3 regions of the Aquamicrobium ahrensii genome follow, and region 1 is predicted to be linked to each of the others. Evidence: predicted binding sites of a transcription regulator. Region 1 holds the regulator's gene; each other region holds the start of a gene.
What was found. Region 1 encodes LexA, which represses DNA repair genes until DNA is damaged. Its sites were predicted from a motif close to TGTTCNNNNTGTGTTCNG; they were not measured.
Positions count from the first base shown of each region.

Region 2: the regulator LexA is predicted to act here: its motif matches at 1,951-1,968, upstream of ABID44_RS03780 (PA0069 family radical SAM protein).
Region 3: the regulator LexA is predicted to act here: its motif matches at 2,187-2,204, upstream of ABID44_RS05505 (ATP-dependent helicase).

Region 1 covers NZ_JBEPMN010000001.1:173,494-177,286, reverse strand. Annotated here, with positions in the region: gene trpC (indole-3-glycerol phosphate synthase TrpC) at 1-141, shown strand, start outside; gene moaC (cyclic pyranopterin monophosphate synthase MoaC) at 146-646, shown strand; gene ABID44_RS00910 (molybdopterin molybdotransferase MoeA) at 648-1,853, shown strand; gene lexA (transcriptional repressor LexA) at 1,968-2,687, shown strand; gene ABID44_RS00900 (ComEC/Rec2 family competence protein) at 2,869-3,793, opposite strand, start outside.
Region 2 covers NZ_JBEPMN010000002.1:187,498-191,290, forward strand. Annotated here, with positions in the region: gene rnhB (ribonuclease HII) at 1-459, opposite strand, end outside; gene ABID44_RS03780 (PA0069 family radical SAM protein) at 726-1,877, opposite strand; gene ABID44_RS03785 (glycosyltransferase family protein) at 2,041-2,571, shown strand; gene ABID44_RS03790 (aldehyde dehydrogenase family protein) at 2,658-3,793, shown strand, end outside.
Region 3 covers NZ_JBEPMN010000003.1:92,736-96,528, forward strand. Annotated here, with positions in the region: gene ABID44_RS05480 (FAD-binding oxidoreductase) at 1-321, opposite strand, end outside; gene ABID44_RS05485 (thioesterase family protein) at 439-960, shown strand; gene ABID44_RS05490 (hypothetical protein) at 1,020-1,262, shown strand; gene ABID44_RS05495 (hypothetical protein) at 1,389-1,637, opposite strand; gene ABID44_RS05500 (hypothetical protein) at 1,897-2,040, opposite strand; gene ABID44_RS05505 (ATP-dependent helicase) at 2,245-3,793, shown strand, end outside.

The sequences.
Region 1 (3,793 bases):
GGCATCTTCACCAATGAGGATTGCAAGAGGCTGGCCGCCAGCGGAATTGGCGCCTTCCTCGTCGGCGAAAGCCTGATGCGGCAGGAAGACGTCACCGCTGCAACGCGCATTTTGCTGGGGCTGGACGCTCCGGGAGCTTGAGGCGATGACCAATACACCACCCGCCAAAAGCGGCCTCACCCATATCGGAACGATGGGGGAGGCGCATATGGTGGATGTTGGCGACAAGGCCGAAACAATTCGCGAGGCGGTCGCCGAGGGCGTCGTGCGCATGCAGGCCGAAACGCTGGCAATGATTGTCGAAGGCAATGCGAAGAAGGGCGACGTTCTTGGCACGGCCCGAATCGCCGGCATCATGGCGGCAAAGAAAGCGCATGAACTCATTCCGCTTTGCCACCCGCTGCTGTTGACGAAGGTCACGGTGGAGATCGAACCGGACCACGCCCTGCCCGGCCTCAGGGTGCGGGCGATGGCGCGGGTGACCGGCAAGACCGGGGTGGAAATGGAGGCTCTGACAGCCGCTTCCGTCGCCTGCCTCACCATCTACGACATGGCCAAAGCCGTGGATCGTGGCATGGTTATCTCGGACGTCAGGTTGCTTTCAAAGACCGGGGGCAAGTCCGGCGACTATGAGGCGGAAAGCTGACATGGCTCTGGTTCCGATGGAGACGGCGCTGGAGCGCCTTCTGCAGGGTGTCGAGCCTCTGACTGCCGAACGGGTTCCCCTCGATCAGGCTTACGACCGGGTGCTGGCTGAACCGGTAACGGCGCTTCGCACGCAGCCGCCGTTCCACGCCTCCGCCATGGACGGCTACGCCGCCCACGGGGTCGATGCAGGCGCAATTGGAAACCGGCTCGCAGTGATTGGCGAAATTGCCGCCGGCAGCACCTTTTCCGGGACCGTGGGCAAGGGAGAATGCGTACGCATCTTCACCGGCGCGCCCCTTCCCGCCGGCGTCGACACTGTCGTCATTCAAGAGAATGTGAAGGTTGCGGCGCCGGGCATCATAGAACTGCTCGAGACCACGGTAGCGGGCCGCAATGTCCGGCGCGCCGGTATCGACTTCATGGAAGGCGACCTGCTGATCGAGAAAGGCCGCCTGCTCGGTCCTGCAGCATTGTCGCTGGCTGCGTCCGCCAACCATCCCAGCCTTTCGGTGGTGAAGCGCCCGCTGGTCGCCATCATCGCCACCGGAGACGAGTTGCGCCCGCCCGGCAGCGCAACCGGGCCTGGCCAGATCATCTCCTCGAACGCCTATGGCATCGCAGCCTGCGCCCGCGCCGCCGGCGCGGAAGTGCTTGATCTCGGTATCGCCCCCGACCGGAGGGACGCCACGGCAGCGCTGGTCAGGGAAGCGGTGGCGGCGGGGGCAGATGTTATCGTTACGTCCGGCGGCGCTTCCGTTGGCGATCACGACCTCGTTCACGAGGTTTTGACCGGGGAAGGCATGACGCTCGATTTCTGGAAGATCGCCATGCGCCCCGGCAAGCCGCTGATGTTCGGCAGGATGGGCGAGATCAGATGTCTTGGTCTGCCCGGCAATCCGGTGGCCAGCCTCGTTTGCTCCCAGCTTTTCCTCAAACCGCTGCTTGCCCGTCTTGGAGGAAAGCCGTTCCGGCAGGACATGCGCGCCGCTATCCTTGGGGCCGACATGAGCGCCAACGATCACCGGCAGGATTATGTGCGCGCGAGGCTTGAGGAGCGCGATGGAAAGCTTGTGGCCACGCCGTTCGAAATGCAGGATTCCTCCATGCTGCGCGTGATGGCGGCAGCCGGCGGCCTGATCGTCCGGGCTCCATTCGCAGATCCGCTCGCAGCCGGCGAGCCGTGCCCGGTTCTGCTCATCGACTAACGAATTCTCAATTCATTCATTAAACTTTAAACGGTTGCGGAACACAACTGGAACATATAGTGTTTGTTCCGGGTTTGTTTTCCAATTCTGGATTCACCGCTGCCGGGGGAACCGATGCTGACGCGCAAGCAACATGAATTGCTGCTCTTCATTCATGAACGAATGAAAGAGAGCGGTATTCCGCCTTCATTCGACGAGATGAAGGAGGCGCTGGATCTCGCTTCCAAATCCGGCATTCACCGGCTCATCACCGCCTTGGAGGAACGCGGCTTCATTCGCCGCCTGCCCAATCGCGCCCGGGCGCTCGAAGTGTTGCGTTTGCCCGATTCCATTGCGCCCGGCCTCAACAGCGCGCGAAAATTTTCCCCAAGCGTCATTCAGGGCAGTCTCGGGCAGCCGGCTAAAGAAACCCGCAAACTCCAGATCGCCAGCAATGACGACGATTCGGGTTCGGCCGTTTCCATTCCGGTTATGGGACGGATCGCCGCCGGCGTGCCGATCGATGCGATCCAGCATAAGACGCACTCCATTTCCGTGCCTCCGGAAATGCTCTCCAGCGGCGAACACTATGCGCTGGAGGTCAAAGGCGATTCGATGATCGAGGCGGGTATCTTTGAGGGCGATACGGTCATCATCCGCAATGGTGACACGGCGACGCCGGGTGACATCGTGGTCGCGCTGGTGGATGACGAGGAAGCCACCCTGAAACGTTTCCGCCGCAAGGGTGCTTCCATTGCCCTTGAAGCGGCCAATCCAGCCTATGAGACGCGTATCTTCGGACCCGACCGGGTGAAGGTGCAAGGCAGGCTTGTCGGATTGATCCGTCGCTACTGATAGAAAGTGGAAGCCCTTCGACGAAAGCCGGTCTTCAGAAGGTGCATGTATCTTTTAAAGAAAAATATCGAGAAAACCAAACGATATAAGGCTAACCTTCTAAATCAGGTTAGGTATTACACGTTGGCGGCTTGATCCTGGAGCGGGCGGCCATCGCGTGCATTCTGGACGGGCTTGTTCTTTATTCCGATTCGCGCGTCAGGCCACCTTCCGGAGAATTTGCAGGCTTGGGGGTGGCCACTTTCCGCTGGTAGGGTGGCATGCCGCGCGCCTCCCGGGAAAATCGGCGCTGGGTATGCCATGGGCGATAGTCTCCCTCGATGGAGAAGTGTATTTCGGGCTTTGGTCTCGTGGATGCTGCGCCGTTCGATGAAAAGCCTGCCGGCAGGAATACCGCCGCACTGCCCTTTTGCGCCAGTTGGCGGCGGGTGATGACGGCGAGACCGGCATTGCGGCAGGGATTTCTTGCCGTTGGGTCTTCGATCACGATAAGGCTCGCCGTATCGCAGAAGGCGCGGGCAGTATCGGTATCGGACGCCTGCACGATCTGCGCGCCTGAAGGGTGGTGTGTCACGCAAACCCTGTCCGCGCATCGAAATCCTGCGCCTGCGGTGGATTCCTCGCCACCGTCCTTCATTTTCAGCGCGAGATCGTTCCGATCCTTTTGTTTGCGTCGCTCCGGCGCCTGCACGCCTTGCGCATCGAGAGCCCGCCGCCAATTATCCATGGTGAAGGCGTTGGGGCGCGGACGGTTAACGGCGATCTCGCCATTCTCCATGGTGACGGCGAGCAACCGCGCGTCTTCCGAAATCAGAATGTCCGGTGTGCGTTCTTCAATCAGCATCATCAGACTCGCCACCGCAAACGGCGCCGAAACCCATCGCAGCCATGTCGTCGCCATGGTCGCGATCACGAGCGCTATGCTTGCTAAAAGGACGGAAGCTGCCGAAATCAGGCCGACCGCATCAATGGGCGACAGGTCGGCGATCCGTTCTGACAGATGGATCATTACAGTCAGACCCTGCCCCATCACATACAGAAACGGGCCATCCAGCCCGAAAGGCATGGCTATGGACGCGAAAACCGCAAACGGCATGACGATGATC
Region 2 (3,793 bases), on a different contig from region 1:
TTGCGAACGCTGATCGCCCTTGACCAGCGCCCGGCCGAGGCAGGGCAGGTCAGGCGGCACGTCGCGGCCGTCGGCCAGCGCGAGCTTCGGCCGAACCGAGAGACCGCAAATGGAACGACGCATCGCTTCAAGGCTCGCCTTGCGGATGTCGCTGGAATCGATGCTTTCCGCGCATAGTGAGGAAACGGCGACCGCTCTGGCCGTATGCAGAATTGTTTCGAACACAGCCGCGCGCTGCGCGTGATTCAGGCGCTTGGAATCGTCGAGACCATCCGGAATATTGTCGGGATCGAGCACCACCGCCGCCGCGACCACGGGTCCCGCCAGCGGGCCGCGTCCCGCTTCATCCAGTCCCGCAACAGGCCACAAGCCATCGGCTCTTGCCGCTGTCTCGAATGAGAAATCGGGGCGTTGGACAACTTCAAAGAGAAGAGGAGAATCGGGGCGCGTGCGAACCATGATGCGGCGAAGTTCGCATTGGCCCCGATTCTCCGCAAGTCCCTTCCGGCCGCCGGGGCGCGTCGGGAAGGGAAGCCGGCGGCGAGGGGAGCGCCGGGGCGGCTGATGACGAACCGGGACGGCAGTTCGTCAGAACGGAACGCAGGAACGCATACGCATTTGCCGTTTTTCCCGCGTGGCGCGCGGGCGGCGGCACAAATCATTTTCCGAAGCTCCGCTTCCTCGGGCTGGTTCTCATGCAGAGAGGCAAGCGGCGGGTTCCGGCATCACAGCAGCATCAATTGTTCGCTTTGCTTGCCTGCGACGAACTGGTCGGTTCGCAGGGTCATGCGCTGGGTGTTGAGGCCAAGCTTCTTCGCCGCGATCTCGAAGCGCCGGCCGATCTGCCAGGCATAGGGGCCGGCGCCCTTCATGCGCTTGCCCCACTCCGAATCATAATCCTTGCCGTCGCGCATGGAGCGGATCAGAGACATGACATGCCGGTAACGGTCCGGATAATGACGCAACAGCCAGTCCTTGAAGATGGGCGCGACCTCCAGCGGCAGACGCAGCACCACATAGCCGGCTTCACGCGCACCCGCGGCGCGGGCGGAATCGAGGATACGCTCGATCTCCTGATCGTTGAGGCCGGGGATGATCGGCGCCACCATCACCGAAGCGGGGATGCCGGCTTCCGAAAGCTGCTTTATCGTCTCCAGTCGCTTCGTCGGCGTCGCCGCCCGCGGCTCCATGGTGCGGGCGAGCTTGCGGTCGAGCGTTGTGACCGACAGCGCCACCTTGGCAAGTCCCCGCTCGGCCATCCGCGCCAGAATGTCGATGTCGCGCGTCACCAGCGCCGACTTGGTGACGATGCCGACAGGATGGCCGCGCGCTTCCAGCACCTCCAGTATCTCGCGCATGATGCGATATTGCTTTTCGACCGGCTGATAGGGGTCGGTATTGGTGCCGATGGCGATGGTGCGCGGCGTATAGCCTTGCTTCGAAAGCTCCTTGTCGAGCAGGCGCGCGGCGTCTGGCTTGGCGAACAGCTTCGCCTCGAAATCGAGCCCCGGCGATAGGCCCATGAAGGCATGGGTCGGACGGGCGAAGCAGTAGACGCAGCCATGTTCGCACCCCCGGTAAGGGTTGATCGAGCGGTCGAAGGAAATATCGGGCGAGGTGTTGCGGGTGATGATGGTGCGGGGGCGCTCCACCTGAACTTCCGTCTTGAACGGCGGCAGTTCCTCAAGACTTTCCCAGCCGTCATCGAAGACATGGCGGCTCACCGGTTCGTAACGACCGGAAGGGTTGATGCCGGCGGCGCGACCGCGGATGCGGTCGGCTGGTGCGCGCAGCCCGCTCTGTTCGATCATCGCATTGGCCATTTCGGCCCGTCCTGTTCCGAAGGCTGCAACGTCGGCCTGTACGATCTGTTCCATTCTGGCCTTCTCCCACGGTGCTGGCCGGGACTGTCGAATCGCTATCGCCATGAAATTATTCCTATCTCAAAATGAGAACAAATCAAGAACTTTATGTAATTCGAAGCGGGGGGAAGGTCGGCTGCAACTGGCGTGTGGCCTTCCTTTGGGTTATCAGGCGTTTATGCTCAGCGTCATCATCGAGGCCGGAAACGACGAGGAGGGCCTTGCCCGCACGCTGGCCTCGCTCGTGTCGGGCGCGGTCGAGGGGCTGGTCCGGAATGTGGTCGTCCGTGACAGCGGCTTCGCGGGCGGGATGAAGACAGTCGCCGATCATGCCGGTTGCGTGTGGGTCGTCGGCGGCATCGGCGAAGCGGTGCAGGCGGCGAAAGGAGATTGGGTGCTGCTGCTCGAACCCGGAGCGCGTCTGCTCGACGGGTGGACGGAGGCGGTCGCCGTTCATATCGGCCGCTCTGCAATGGCGGCGCGGTTTTCGAGGGACCGTTCGGAACGGACGCCATTCCTGGCGCGGATATTTCGCAAACCCGGCCCGTTGGCGCAGGGCCTGCTTTTATCGCGCCGGCAGGCGCTGACCCTGTCAAGGCATGCGCACGACGCCCCGGCGATAGGGCGCGGGCAGGCCCTGAAGACGCTGCCGGCGGTCATCCTTCCGGCGCCTTCTCATGACGCACCGGGTCGGCTGGCCTCACCCTAAGACTGGCTGGCGCCTTGAGCCTTGCGCCCTTCCCCGACTACAAAGGGCGCTACAGCCTGACGGAACGGCGAAGACAGGAGATGAACATGCTGCGCAAGACGGATTTCTTCATCGACGGCAAGTGGGTCGCACCGACCGAACCCAGAGAGCTTGAGGTTATCAATCCGGCGGACGAGCAGGCTTTCGCAGTCATATCGCTGGGCTCGGCGGCCGATGTCGACAAGGCCGTTGCGGCTGCACGGCGCGCCTTCGAAAGCTGGAGCATGACCAGCCGCGAGGAGCGTATCGCCGCGCTGGATAGGCTGGCCGCCGTTTACGAGGCCCGCATTCAGGACATGGCCAAGGCCATCTCGGACGAGATGGGCGCGCCGATCAGGCTTGCGCTCAATGCGCAGGCCGCAAGTGGCGCTGGCCATATCCGGGCGTTCATCGAGACCTTGCGCGGCTACCGGTTCGAGGAACCCCTTGATGAGCGCAACTCGCAGGAACGGATCGTGCATGAGCCGATCGGCGTGTGCGGCCTGATCACACCGTGGAACTGGCCCATGAACCAGGTGACGCTTAAGGTGGTGCCGGCTATCGCCGCCGGCTGCACGGTGGTGCTCAAGCCTTCGGAGATCGCGCCGATCTCTTCCATCGTCTTTGCCGAGATGATGGAGGAGGCGGGTTTCCCGGCCGGAGTGTTCAACATGGTCAATGGCGACGGGCCGACCGTGGGCGAGGCGATGTCGCGCCATCCCGACATCGACATGATGTCCTTCACCGGATCCACTCGCGCAGGCATCGCAGTCGCTTCGGCATCGGCCGAAACCATCAAGCGCGTGGCGCTGGAGCTTGGCGGCAAGTCGCCCAACATCGTCTTCGCCGATGCCGATCTGGAAAAAGCGGTGGCGCGCGGCGTGAAGCATTGCTTCAACAACACCGGCCAGTCCTGCAATGCACCGACCCGCATGCTGGTCGAGCGCCCGGTCTATGAGCGCGCTGTGGGCATCGCGGCGGATGTGGCCGCCACGGTGAAGGTCGGCAACCCGGCCGAGGAAGGCGATCACATCGGGCCGCTGTCGTCGGAGATGCAGTTCACCAAGGTGCAGGCGATGATCGAGAAGGGCGTCAAGGAAGGAGCCCGCCTGGTCGCCGGCGGCCTTGGCCGGCCGGAAGGCTTCAATCGCGGCTATTTCGTGCGCCCGACCATCTTCGCGGACGTGAACAACGACATGACGAT
Region 3 (3,793 bases), on a different contig from region 1:
GTTCATGCGCGAGGTATCCAGCGAAATGCCGCCCCCCGGCGCATTGATCTGGCCTTCCAGCGAGGTGCCTGTTCCAAACGGAATCAGCGGCACGCGATGCGCGGCACAGGCGCGTACGATCTTCTGCACCTCTTCGGTGCTTTCGGGGAACACGACCCCATCCGGCATCTGGTTCGGAAGGTAGGTAGTGGTGTGGCCATGCTGCTCGCGAATCGAATGGCCCGTCTGCACGCGGTCGCCGAACTCGCTACGCAGGATTTCCAGCACCGTCGCGACGCCGTCATCGTTGCGTTCCACTGCAATCAGGTCGCTGAGAGCCATTGATCCTCCGCCGGCAGAACAGACGGACCATGTGGTTGCGATTAGGTTTGGTCCGCGAATATGTTTATATCTGATCTGCTTTTCGGAGAGTTTTGTCCAGCTTCAGAAGGAACTTTCATGAGCGTTTCCTCCCCCTTCGTCTCTCCCGTCATGGAGATCGAAAAGGACTGGATCGATTACAACGGCCACATGAACATGGCCTATTACAACGTGCTGTTCGACCGCGGCTCGGACGAGGTTCTGAACCTGCTCGGCATGGGCGCAAGCTATGCGCGGGAGCGCAAGCTCACCATCTATACCGCAGAAATCCATGTCTGCTACGTGCAGGAACTGCATCTGGACGACCGCGTGACGGTGAGCTTCCACTTGCTGGACAGCGACGACAAGCGTTTGCGCGCCTATCAGGAAATCCGCCACGCCGATGGCTGGCTGGCGGCCACCGCCGAAACCCTCTCGCTGCATGTCGACTTGGCAGGGCCCAAGGTCGTCCCCTTTCCCGAGGATATTGCGGCCAAGCTCGAATCGATGCGCGCGACGCATGCCGCGCTTCCGTTTCCCGAACGCGCCGGGAGGTCCATCGGCATTCGCCGCAAAGCCGCCCGCGGCGCTGACGCCGCCGCCACCGCCGACCGGTCATAAGCAGGGGATAGCGAGCCCGGGCCGTTGCAACGAATCGCCGCGCCAGCCAATCCATTCGCATGGCTACGCAGAACGACCTGCCGCCATCCCCCGCGATGGCCGACCCGATACGCAGCGTGACGATGGAAGCCGAAAGGCTGGCCGCCGATCCGCGCGTGTCGGATTATGATTTCTGGCGTTCGCTCAGGAATGTCGACAACCGCATCTTCGAGATTTCGGCCAGGGGCGACCCCATACCCTTCGACATGGTGCGCTGGCGCGCCATCCTGAAGCAGGCGCGTTCACGACGCGGGCACGCCTGAAGCGAGCCGCGCAAGTCGTTTAAAAATCAGCGACTTGAGAGAATCTCCGGAATCAACGCATAAGCCCCCACGCGCGCAACGAAATTGCTTCGCCGCATGCCTCGCCTGTGCCCGATCTGGCAGAATCTAGAATGCGTAGGCGATGGTGGAGGCAATGCCGAACAGGAGCGCGATTGCGATCAGGATCGCGTAGATGCGCGGCAGATCGAACAGCACCGCATAGCCGGCGACATAGGCGGTTAAGGAGCCTGCCAGCGCCAGCAGGAAACCACTGCGGTCGCCCACCACCAGATTGGCCGCCATCAGTCCGCCCAGGCACAACGCACCGAACACGATGATGACTGCAATGCCGGCCTTGTCGAAATTATCGTCCATGCCTCATCCCTTGCACCCGCCCGCACCCTCCGGGACGATTCCGGAACGGGCATTGCCCACAGACTTAACCGAGCACGCGTGAGGGGCAAGGCCAAACTGGCCCTACCCCTCGCGAGAAGCCTTCAGGTGTGGATTTCGGGAGACGGTTTTGCCGCTCCGCCGCCGTCGTCAGGTCGATCAGCGAAGCTGCGCCGCAACGTCCATGTCCCACAGATCGCGATGCAGGCGAACCCCGCAAACCTTGCCGGTAAGGCACGGATCACGCCGGAAGGCCCTTGCTTGAACAGTTGTCGTTGACCGCGCCGCTCACGATGATCTTGTCGCGGGCGATGAGCAGGACCGAGGTGGAGGAATTGGCCTTCGGATAGGAGATGCGCTCCATCAGGTCGATGGGTTCCCTCATTGCCGAGTGAAGGGCAAATCTGGCCGGAGGCCGCATCGGGAGCCGGACGGGTAATCGGGAATAATGACGTCACAAGCGCAATGTTCCGCCCATTGCAGGCTTTCCTTGCAGCCGCGCGCCGGGAGGGGTAAGCCGAGCCCTGAAAACAGAACAAAACGGCGACACTTCTGGTCTTTCGGGATCGAATCACTACATTCGGGAACAATGTCCGGCTTTTCCGACGATATGCCCTTCTTTGATGAACCGGGTGCGAGACCTCCGGCCGCCGCGGGTCATGGCGCGCCGTCCGGCATCGCCGCCCGCGCCATGGCCGCGCGACAGGCGCAGAACGGCCCGCCCGACTATCTCAACGGCCTCAATCCGGAGCAGCGGCAGGCCGTCGAGACCACGGAAGGTCCGGTTCTGGTTCTCGCGGGCGCGGGCACCGGCAAGACACGGGTGCTCACCACCCGCATCGCCCATATTCTGGCCACCGGCCGCGCCTTCCCGTCGCAGATCCTTGCGGTGACCTTCACCAACAAGGCCGCGCGCGAGATGAAGCAGCGCATCGGCCTGCTGGTCGGCGAAGCGGTCGAGGGCATGCCCTGGCTCGGCACTTTCCACTCCATTGGCGTCAAGATAGTGCGCCGCCATGCCGAACTGGCCGGCCTGCGCTCGGATTTCAGCATTCTCGACACCGACGACGTCATCCGCCTGATCAAGCAACTCATTCAGGCGGAGGGGCTGGACGACAAGCGCTGGGCGCCGCGCACCTTCGCCCAGATGATCGACGGCTGGAAGAACAAGGGCCTTGGCCCCGAGGAAATCTCGGAAGGCGATGCCCGCTCGTTCGGCAATGGTCGCGGCCGCGAACTCTACCGCGCCTATCAGGCCCGCCTCACGACGCTGAACGCCTGCGATTTCGGTGACCTTCTGCTGCATCCGATCCGTATCCTTCGCGCCCATCACGATATTCTGGCCGAGTATCACAAGCGCTTCAGATACATATTGGTGGACGAGTATCAGGACACCAACACCGCGCAATATATGTGGCTGCGCCTGCTCGCCCAGCGGCCTCGAACTTCGGCTTCCACCTCTGTCCAACCATCAGCAGGCCGGGCGCGCGACGGCGCGCCGGGCGAGGTTTCGCCTGCCCCCACGGCGAGCGAAAACAAGGTCAATATCTGCTGCGTGGGCGACGACGACCAGTCGATCTACGGCTGGCGCGGAGCGGAAGTGGACAACATCCTCCGTTTTGAGAAGGATTTTCCGGGCGCGACGGTGATCCGGCTGGAACGCAACTACCGCTCCACCGCCCATATCCTTGGCGCTGCCGCCCATCTCATCGCTCATAACGAGGGGCGGCTCGGCAAGACGCTGTTTACGGATCGGCCCGACCCCGAAGACCCCAAGGTCAATGTCCACGCCGCCTGGGATTCCGACGAGGAAGCCCGCGCCGTCGGCGAAGAGATCGAGGCGTTGCAGCGCAGAAAGCATGCGCTCAACGACATCGCCATTCTGGTGCGCGCCTCCTTCCAGATGCGCGCCTTCGAGGACCGCTTCATCGAGATCGGCCTGAATTACCGCGTCATCGGCGGCCCGCGTTTCTATGAGCGGCAGGAAATCCGCGACGCCATGGCCTATCTACGCGTCGTGGCCAATCCGGGCGACGATCTCGCCTTCGAGCGCATCGTCAACGTGCCGAAGCGCGGTCTGGGCGAAGCCGCCATTCGTCAGGTCCATGACACTGCCCGCGCGCTCGGCGTGCCGATGC